Regions from separate parts of the Clostridium sp. B9 genome, predicted to be linked through region 1. Evidence: a T-box and tRNA genes for the amino acid it is inferred to sense, from the RefSeq annotation. Region 1 holds a T-box; the other regions hold tRNA genes.
The links. The T-box of region 1 lies ahead of thrS (threonine--tRNA ligase). A T-box ahead of a tRNA ligase gene usually reads a tRNA of that ligase, here a tRNA-Thr.

Region 1 (3,267 bases):
CTAAAAGTGGTCCTCATAGAGATAAGGTCATTGATTTAAAATATAAACTTGAAATGCAAAATAACCTTTTTGAACTTTTTAAAAAGGATTTTTATACAGGAAATGAGGTTAAGAAAATGCTTGGTCTTACACCTGGTTCACTAAAAAAACTTACTAAAGACCTTAAACTATTTAAAGAAGGCTACTCTAAAGATGATTTAATATTTAGACTTATGGGAAAAAAGATTTATTCAGAAGAATATATAGAAGATTTTATATTGCAAAAAGCAATTAGTTGTATTTAAAGCTAACAAGAAAATAACTCTTGTTAGCTTTTTTTGTAATTAATTTGTATGTTGGTTTGTATATATTACGTTATATTATTTTTTAGAAAAATTATTAAAAGCACAAAAAAACAACTGAAATCTCAGTTGCTTTACTATGGAGCGGAAGACGGGACTCGAACCCGCAACTTTCACCTTGGCAAGGTGACACTCTACCATTGAGTCACTCCCGCATATTTATTTTTTTCATAAATGGAGCGGGTACCGGGAATCGAACCCGGGTATCCCGCTTGGAAGGCTGGTGTTCTACCATTGAACTACACCCGCTTAGTTTTGGTGCAGATGAAGGGAGTCGAACCCCCACGCCTAAGGCGCTAGATCCTAAGTCTAGTGCGTCTGCCAATTCCGCCACATCTGCAAAACTATACTATTATTATAATATTTTTAATTTTGCATTTCAAGTATTTTTCTGTAAAATTTTCTTTTTAAATTTAATTTATAATCACAGTCTATAAAATTTCTCCATATAATATTTTTAAGTCATACTAAAATATCTTTGAACATAATAAATCTATAGATTCTAATTTATTATTGCAAATAACATTATTTTTATATTATTATCCATTGACATCCAAATCCAATAAACTTATAATCAGAAGTACATATTATATTAATACGTTGAAGAGACGAGTAAACTTCGGTACATTTTCAGAGAGAAAGTACAGTAGCTGTGAGTACTTTTAAATGGAATTAGTTGAAAACTACCTCTGAGTGACTCTAATCAAGTCCGTTTTAATCACGTTACGATTAACTAAAGTGGTACTTTTATATAAAGTACAATTTGGGTGGAACCACGGGAATATACACTCTCGTCCCTTTTCAATTTGAAAAGAGACGAGAGTTTTTTATTTTATATGAATAGATAGTAATCAAATGAAAGGAGAAATTAATATGATAAAAATTACTTTAAAAGACGGTTCAGTTAAAGAAGTTAAAGCTGGACTTTCAATTCTTGAAATAGCTCAAGATATAAGCCAAGGATTAGCTAGAAACGCATGTTGCGGATTAATAAATGGAAAAGTTGAGGATTTAAGATTCACAGTTAATGAGGATTGTGAATTAGCTATCTGTACTTTCGATTCTAAGGAAGGTCAACATGCTTTTAACCATACAGCTTCTCACGTATTAGCTGCCGCTGTTAAAAGATTATTCCCTCAAGATAAGTTAGCTATAGGACCATCAATAGATAATGGATTCTATTATGACTTTGATACAGAAAAACCATTCACAGCTGAGGAATTAAACAAATTAGAAGCTGAAATGAAAAAAATAATTAAGGAAAATCCTGAAATAAAGAGATTTGAACTTCCAAGAAACGAAGCTTTAGAACTTATGAAGGATGAACCTTATAAAGTTGAACTTATAAATGACCTTCCAGAAGATGAGGTAATCTCATTCTACCAAATAGGTGAATTCGTAGATTTATGTGCTGGACCTCACTTAATGGCTCTTAAACCAATAAAAGCTGTTAAATTATTAAGATGTACTGGTGCTTACTGGAAAGGTAACGAGGAAAATAAAATGCTTTCAAGAGTATATGGAACTGCATTCCCTAAGAAAGCTGAATTAGATGCTTACTTAGAAGCTTTAGAAGAAGCTAAGAAAAGAGACCATAATAAATTAGGTAGAGAATTAGGAATATTCACTACTGATGAAAATGTTGGTCAAGGACTTCCTCTATTAATGCCAAAAGGAGCTAGAATAATCCAAACTCTTCAAAGATGGATAGAAGATGAAGAGCAAAGAAGAGGATATGTTTTAACTAAAACTCCTTTAATGGCTAAAAGCGACCTTTACAAAATTTCAGGTCACTGGGATCACTATAAAGATGGTATGTTTGTTTTAGGTGATGAAGAGGTTGATAACGAAGTATTTGCTTTAAGACCTATGACTTGCCCATTCCAATATGCAATATACAATGCTACTCAACATAGTTACAGAGATTTACCTGTAAGATTTGCTGAAACTTCTACTCTATTCAGAAATGAAGCTTCAGGAGAAATGCATGGACTTATAAGAGTAAGACAATTTACTCTTGCTGATGGTCATATAGTATGTACTCCAGAGCAATTAGAAGATGAATTCAAAAACACTGTTGATCTAGTTAAGTACGTTATGGAAACTTTAGGAATAGCTGATGATATTACTTACAGATTCTCAAAATGGGATCCAAACAATACTGAAAAATACATCAATGATCCTGAAGCTTGGGAAAATACTCAAAATATAATGAGAGAAATATTAAATCACTTAAAAATAGATTTCACAGAAGCTGATGATGAAGCTGCTTTCTATGGTCCAAAACTTGATATCCAATTCAAGAACGTTCATGGTAAAGAAGATACAATCATAACTATTCAAATAGACTTCGCCTTAGCTGAAAGATTTGGAATGTACTACATTGATAAAGATGGAGAAAAGAAACGTCCATATATCATTCACAGAAGTTCAATAGGATGTTATGAAAGAACATTAGCAATGCTTATAGAAAAATATGCAGGTGCTCTTCCAACTTGGATAGCTCCAGTTCAAGCAAAAGTTCTTCCTCTATCAGATAAATATGCTGACTACGCTAATGAAGTTGTAGAAGAGTTAAGAAGAAGAGGCGTTAGAGTTGAAGCTGACCACAGAGCAGAGAAAATAGGATACAAAATAAGAGAAGCTAGATTAGAAAGATCTCCTTACATCTTAGTTGTTGGAGAAAAAGAAGCTGAAAACAGAGAAGTTTCTGTAAGAAGCAGAAAAAATGGCGAAGAAGGTGCTATGCCTTTAGCTGACTTTGTTAACAGACTTGTATTAGAAATAGCTAACAGAGAAAACTAATCTTTGATTATAATAAAAAGAACTTGGAATTATCCAAGTTCTTTTTTGTTATTTAAAATTTGCTATCATCTATACTATTTAAATATTTATCCACTTCTCCAACTATACTTTCTACACATCC
Region 2 (3,267 bases), 350 kb from region 1:
CCTTTTAGAATCAGATGTAATGAATGCTCTTAATTATTGGCATGAAGAAGGCGTTATAAAATTAGTTCCTATAGATAAAATGAATAACTTTAGTATAGAATTTATTGATCTTTCAGAAGGTAATCACTCATCAACTCATAATTCGGTTGATTTATTATCAGCACTAGATGAGAGCAACACAAAGGATATGCTTAAAGATATAGAAAAACTTATTTGTAGACCATTGTCAACTAAGGAAATGACAACTTATCTTTCTTGGCAAACAGAGCTTGATTTCTCTTCAGAGCTAATACTAATACTAATAGAGTACTGTGTATCTAAAGGGAAGAAAGATGTTAGATATATTGAAACAGTGGCACTTGGCTGGCATACAGCTGGTATAAAATCAATCGATGAAGCCCAAGCTTATATAACTAAAACAGAAGATAAGTGGGTAAAAATAAGAAAAATTCTTAAATATTTAGGAATTCAAAATACAGAAATAATGAAACCACAAGAAACTATGATGGAAAAGTGGCTTCTAACTTATAACTTCTCTGTGGAGTTAATTTTTAAAGCTTGTGATATATGCTTTGAAAGACTTAACAGAGCTGATTTTAAATACATAGATGGTATTTTGTCAAAATGGTTTAAAGATGGAATTAAAACTTTAGATGATGTAGCTAAAAAAGACGTTAAAAAGTCATCTAACATACAAAAGCCATTTAATAATACTAATCAACCTATTCAAAAGAAACCTGCTAGAGCAGCTAATTTTACTCAAAGAGATTATGACTATGATTCCTTAGAAAAACAATTGTTAGGATGGGATACTGAATGATTAAAGGTTATAAAACTCAACTGATGGATATTTATGAAAAGATTCGTCAGGATGAAAAGAAAGATTTAACTAACAGACAAAAAGAAATTAAGGAAAAGATACCTCAAGTCTTTGAATACGAAAGAGAAATAGGCAAATTATCTATAAAGTTATCAATGCTAGCTTTAAGAAATCCAGATAAATCTGTATTTGAAAAAATGAAAAAAGACATTAATAACTTAAGAGAAGAAAAAGATCAGTTATTGGCTATGTATGGCTATCCAAGTGATTATTTAGATATGCATTATAGATGTCCTAAATGCAAAGATACAGGCTACATAGTAACAGAAAAATGTGATTGTTATAAAAAAAAGCTAGTTGAAATTTACTATGAAAATTCTCATATGGCTGATGCCTTAAGATCAAATAACTTTTCAAAGTTTGATATAAACGTATTTTCACCAGTAAAAAGAGGGAATGAAAAATATTCTCCTAGAGAAAATATGCAAATAATGATTGATAGAATAGTTAATGGGTACATTCCTAAGTTTGCTTCACATAATGAAAATATTCTTTTCTTTGGAAGTCCAGGTACAGGGAAAACCTTCATGACTTATTGCATATCAAAAGCTTTATTAGATAGTGGTTTCCTTGTTGTTTATAGAACTTCTGATGAGCTTATGAGAGATTTAAAAGATATACGATTTAATAACAACTTTGAATTAGAAGATTTACTATTAAATTGCGATTTACTCGTTATAGATGACTTAGGTGCTGAACAAGTAACAGACTTCTCTACTACAGAGTTATTTACTTTATTAAATAAAAAACTTTTATCTAATAAAAAAATGCTTATCTCAACAAACTTAAACTTAGAAGAACTTAAGCAAACTTATGCTGAGAGAATAACTTCAAGATTGCTTGGAAACTTTGTTTTATTTAAAACTTATGGTGATGATATTAGAATAAAGAAAAATCTTGAAAAAACAAAAAGAAAAAATGCAACTTATCTTACTTAAAAGATAAGTTGCATTTTTTTAGCATAAATAAATGAATGTAAATTACGATAAAAAAAAGAACTTCAGTCGAACTGAAGTTCCTTTGGAGCTGATGATCGGACTTGAACCGATAACCTGCTGATTACAAGTCAGCTGCTCTGCCAATTGAGCCACACCAGCGCGTATGGCGACTCAGAAGGGACTCGAACCCTCGACCCCCGGCGTGACAGGCCGGTACTCTAACCAACTGAGCTACTGAGCCATTTAAAGTTTATGGTGGTCGCAACAGGGATCGAACCTGTGACCCCCTGCTTGTAAGGCAGGTGCTCTCCCAGCTGAGCTATGCGACCTAATATGGTGACCCCTAGGGGAATCGAACCCCTGTTACCACCGTGAAAGGGTGGTGTCTTAACCGCTTGACCAAGGGGCCAAAACTGGCGACTCAGAAGGGACTCGAACCCTCGACCCCCGGCGTGACAGGCCGGTACTCTAACCAACTGAGCTACTGAGCCATTAAAAACTTTAATGGTGGTCGCAACAGGGATCGAACCTGTGACCCCCTGCTTGTAAGGCAGGTGCTCTCCCAGCTGAGCTATGCGACCGTAATATATGGTGACCCCTAGGGGAATCGAACCCCTGTTACCACCGTGAAAGGGTGGTGTCTTAACCGCTTGACCAAGGGGCCAAAAATGTGGCGACTCAAAAGGGACTCGAACCCTCGACCCCCGGCGTGACAGGCCGGTACTCTAACCAACTGAGCTACTGAGCCATTAAAAGTTTTATGGTGGTCGCAACAGGGATCGAACCTGTGACCCCCTGCTTGTAAGGCAGGTGCTCTCCCAGCTGAGCTATGCGACCATGTTGGTGACCCCTAGGGGAATCGAACCCCTGTTACCACCGTGAAAGGGTGGTGTCTTAACCGCTTGACCAAGGGGCCACATTAACTCTTAAAACCACATCATTTTTGACCAGTTTTAGCTTTAAACTAAAATGTTTATTTTGTTTTTGTCTTTCGCACTTGGCGACCTGACAAGGAATATAATATCTTAATCTTAAACTTATGTCAACACTTTTTTAGTTCATTTTAGGTCATATTAGCTTATTTTTTAAATTTAATTCTTTTATTCGCATTTTTCCTCAAAATTACTCTCTTTTTCTATTTTTTCAACTATTTTTTTATAATTATCTATTTGATTGCTTCTCCAGGCTATTTGTTCTTCTAATTTTTCCACGTTAAAATCGCATGTTTCCAAGAATTCTGGCTCTTCTATGACCTTAATATTAAACTTATAGCTTTCTTCTCTAAAATTCCTTCCGCTAGCTTCTATTTTTATCGGATAGCTATCATTTAGGTATAAAAGTATATTCTTATCCCAAATCCCTCTCTTATTTGCGCCTCTAGAAAAATCATTTAAAACAATTATTTTTTCAACCTTTTCAAAATTATCTTCTAAAGCGTCAATTAAATCT
Region 3 (3,267 bases), 200 kb from region 1:
TAATCCAGCATCCCCTTGAGGTCCCTCCAATAACGAATCTTCCTGTTGGGTTAATGTAGTACTTAGTTTCTTCATCTAATAACTCAGCTGGTATAACAGCTTTTATAACATGCTCCATTAAATCCTCTTGAATTTGCTCTTGAGTAACTTCTGGTCCATGTTGAGTAGATATTACTATAGCATCTATTCTAACTGGTTTATTATCTTCATACTCAACTGTAACTTGAGTTTTTCCATCTGGTCTTAAGTAAGGTAAAGTTCCGTTCTTTCTTACTTCTGTTAATCTTCTTGATAATCTATGAGCCATAGCGATTGGAGCTGGCATAAATTCTTCTGTTTCATTTGTAGCAAAACCAAACATCATACCTTGGTCTCCTGCTCCAACAGCGTCTATGTCAATTTTCTCACCTTCTCTTGACTCTAGAGCCTCATCAACCCCCATAGCTATATCTGAAGATTGCTCATCTATTGTAGTCATAACTGAACAAGTTTCACAGTCAAATCCATATTTAGCTCTGTCATAACCAATTTCTCTAATTGTTTCTCTTGCTATCTTAGGAATATCAACATAACAATTAGTTGTTATTTCTCCCATAACCATTACTAATCCTGTAGTAACAGCTGTCTCACAAGCAACTCTTGCATTTGGATCTTTATCAAATATAGCATCTAAAACTGCATCTGAAATTTGATCACATATTTTATCTGGATGTCCTTCTGTAACTGATTCTGATGTAAATAATCTTTTCATGTTTATATCGCTATTCTAACGTCTTTAGAATAGCTTATTCACCCCTTTCATATATCTTTTATTTAAAAACCCTAAATATTCTTACTAATTCATAAATTATTCTATCCAATTATTTAAAACAATATCTCTAATTAAACTGTCTAATAAAAACCATAATTTAATGCGCGCTGTTAAAAAATATTTTTTTATTAAACAAAAAAATCTCTTCTTAATCCTTTTATAGATTTAAGAAGAGATTCTAGTTATACACTAAATTTATCTTCTCTCATCTTGTAAAGAATTTTCTTTACCGGAATTGGCACCGTGGTGATTGCTCACTGGTTGCCGGGTTTCATAGGGCCTTGTTCCCTCCACCTCTCTGGATAAGAGTATATAAATACTAAATATTCTATTTTAATTCGATATTATTTTAAATAAAGAGACACTTTGATAAGTGTCTCTTGCTGGTGGTGGAAGAAGGATTCGAACCTTCGAAGTCGTCCGACAACAGATTTACAGTCTGCCCCCTTTGGCCACTCGGGAATTCCACCACATTTGGAGCTGATGATCGGACTTGAACCGATAACCTGCTGATTACAAGTCAGCTGCTCTGCCAATTGAGCCACACCAGCATAGTGTTTAATATTTTATTTTATAAATGGTGGTGGAAGAAGGATTCGAACCTTCGAAGTCGTCCGACAACAGATTTACAGTCTGCCCCCTTTGGCCACTCGGGAATTCCACCACTTGTGGAGCTGATGATCGGACTTGAACCGATAACCTGCTGATTACAAGTCAGCTGCTCTGCCAATTGAGCCACACCAGCACATTTATTAAATTTATTTAATGGTGGTCGCAACAGGGATCGAACCTGTGACCCCCTGCTTGTAAGGCAGGTGCTCTCCCAGCTGAGCTATGCGACCTTATTGGTGGTGGAAGAAGGATTCGAACCTTCGAAGTCGTCCGACAACAGATTTACAGTCTGCCCCCTTTGGCCACTCGGGAATTCCACCACTTATGGAGCTGATGATCGGACTTGAACCGATAACCTGCTGATTACAAGTCAGCTGCTCTGCCAATTGAGCCACACCAGCGCATTTATTTTTTTCTGTCGTTTTGGCTCACCGCCAATCGACAAGACTTAGTATATATTGTTACGCTGTTTATTTCAAACTTAATTTAAGGCCATTTAAAGCTATTATGTTAACTTATTTTTAATTTACTTTTAATTTCTATTATTTACTCCATTTTGCACTAGTTATTATTTTGCTTTATTTATATTAAATATTGTTCTCTATTAACTCAATATTAATATATGGATTCATTACTTCTTTAATGAGATTATAATCATCATCATCCAATTTATTCTTTAATATCTTAAATATATCTACTGCAGCACCTAATTCATCACTTCTTTTTACATGTTCTAACAAAACTCCATAATCTACAATACTTAAATTTTTAGCTATTGATAAAAGTTTTAATTTATCACTTCTCTTTATTCTTGAAGGTATAGAAAATTTATCTACCTTAAATACTTCTAAACTCTCCTCCTCTTCTTCTAAGGAATAATTACCTTTATTAGAGTAATCTCCTTCCACATCATTTATAATATATTCTCTATCTTTATTTACCTTAGATTTATTATTTATCTCATCGCCACTTTCCTCTTTATCAATTATATCTTTCCTGTTACTACTATCTTTTTCTAAATCATTATTTTCAGTTTCATTATCAATATCTCTAACATTTTCACTAATTATATTTTTCTCTATTTCTTTTATTATTCTATCTGTGTCTAATTCTTGTTCTACAAATTCATTTTTTAATTTTCCATCATTAATTTCTTTACTTAAATTAAATCTTGCGCTTGTACTCCAAAACATAATTCCAACTGTTACTGTTGTTAAAAATAAGATTACAAAAGTGAAAAACCTCTTATTCATTTAAGACCACCTCCTGTCTTAATAATTGCCTTTTAAAATCTTTTTTATACTCCTCTTTAATATTTACTCATTTACTCTCATATACTTTATCAGGAGGTGAGATATTGAAAAAAATTAAAACCTATTATGAAAATTATTTGGCTTATTATGAAATATCAAACTTTTTAAAAGATCATATTAATGAAAAAACATTAATAGTGTGTATAGGAACAGATAAATGTATAGGTGATTGCTTAGGTCCTTTAGTTGGAACACTCTTGAAGAAAAAGTTTTTTCCACTTGAGGTACTTGGAACATTAGATTCACCAATACATGCTTTAAACCTTGATAAGAAAATAACAGAAATATTAAAAAAATATCCTGATCATCATATAATCGCAATAGATGCCTGTTTAGGAGATTCTAAATCAATAGGAGAAATCCATACACGAAATGAACCAATTCATCCTGGAAAGGGTGTTGGCAAATCTCTAAGAAGTGTTGGAGATGCTTCAATAATAGCAATTGTTGATTCTTCTGAAAATATAGATTCTTTCACAAGCAGACCAATTAGACTTAACTTTATAATGGACATGTCTAACGTTATAGTTG

Region 2: it encodes a tRNA-Thr, which carries the amino acid that the T-box ahead of thrS (threonine--tRNA ligase) is inferred to sense. The anticodon was not compared.
Region 3: it encodes a tRNA-Thr, which carries the amino acid that the T-box ahead of thrS (threonine--tRNA ligase) is inferred to sense. The anticodon was not compared.

The regions. Positions count from the first base shown of each region.
Region 1 covers NZ_JBNWKA010000003.1:3,541,333-3,544,599, forward strand. Annotated here, with positions in the region: gene ACQZHJ_RS15900 (HNH endonuclease) at 1-284, shown strand, start outside; tRNA gene ACQZHJ_RS15905 (tRNA-Gly) at 422-496, opposite strand; tRNA gene ACQZHJ_RS15910 (tRNA-Gly) at 517-590, opposite strand; tRNA gene ACQZHJ_RS15915 (tRNA-Leu) at 598-681, opposite strand; T-box leader at 933-1,143, shown strand; gene thrS (threonine--tRNA ligase) at 1,215-3,146, shown strand; gene ACQZHJ_RS15925 (M3 family oligoendopeptidase) at 3,199-3,267, opposite strand, start outside.
Region 2 covers NZ_JBNWKA010000003.1:3,895,683-3,898,949, forward strand. Annotated here, with positions in the region: gene ACQZHJ_RS17640 (DnaD domain protein) at 1-820, shown strand, start outside; gene ACQZHJ_RS17645 (ATP-binding protein) at 817-1,818, shown strand; tRNA gene ACQZHJ_RS17650 (tRNA-Thr) at 1,902-1,977, opposite strand; tRNA gene ACQZHJ_RS17655 (tRNA-Asp) at 1,983-2,059, opposite strand; tRNA gene ACQZHJ_RS17660 (tRNA-Val) at 2,072-2,147, opposite strand; tRNA gene ACQZHJ_RS17665 (tRNA-Glu) at 2,153-2,227, opposite strand; tRNA gene ACQZHJ_RS17670 (tRNA-Asp) at 2,233-2,309, opposite strand; tRNA gene ACQZHJ_RS17675 (tRNA-Val) at 2,324-2,399, opposite strand; tRNA gene ACQZHJ_RS17680 (tRNA-Glu) at 2,408-2,482, opposite strand; tRNA gene ACQZHJ_RS17685 (tRNA-Asp) at 2,490-2,566, opposite strand; tRNA gene ACQZHJ_RS17690 (tRNA-Val) at 2,580-2,655, opposite strand; tRNA gene ACQZHJ_RS17695 (tRNA-Glu) at 2,660-2,734, opposite strand; gene ACQZHJ_RS17700 (hypothetical protein) at 2,919-3,267, opposite strand, start outside.
Region 3 covers NZ_JBNWKA010000003.1:3,343,729-3,346,995, forward strand. Annotated here, with positions in the region: partial or broken gene metK (methionine adenosyltransferase) at 1-751, opposite strand, end outside; SAM riboswitch class I at 1,014-1,120, opposite strand; tRNA gene ACQZHJ_RS14795 (tRNA-Tyr) at 1,196-1,281, opposite strand; tRNA gene ACQZHJ_RS14800 (tRNA-Thr) at 1,287-1,362, opposite strand; tRNA gene ACQZHJ_RS14805 (tRNA-Tyr) at 1,390-1,475, opposite strand; tRNA gene ACQZHJ_RS14810 (tRNA-Thr) at 1,481-1,556, opposite strand; tRNA gene ACQZHJ_RS14815 (tRNA-Val) at 1,578-1,653, opposite strand; tRNA gene ACQZHJ_RS14820 (tRNA-Tyr) at 1,658-1,743, opposite strand; tRNA gene ACQZHJ_RS14825 (tRNA-Thr) at 1,749-1,824, opposite strand; gene ACQZHJ_RS14830 (hypothetical protein) at 2,011-2,676, opposite strand; gene yyaC (spore protease YyaC) at 2,781-3,267, shown strand, end outside.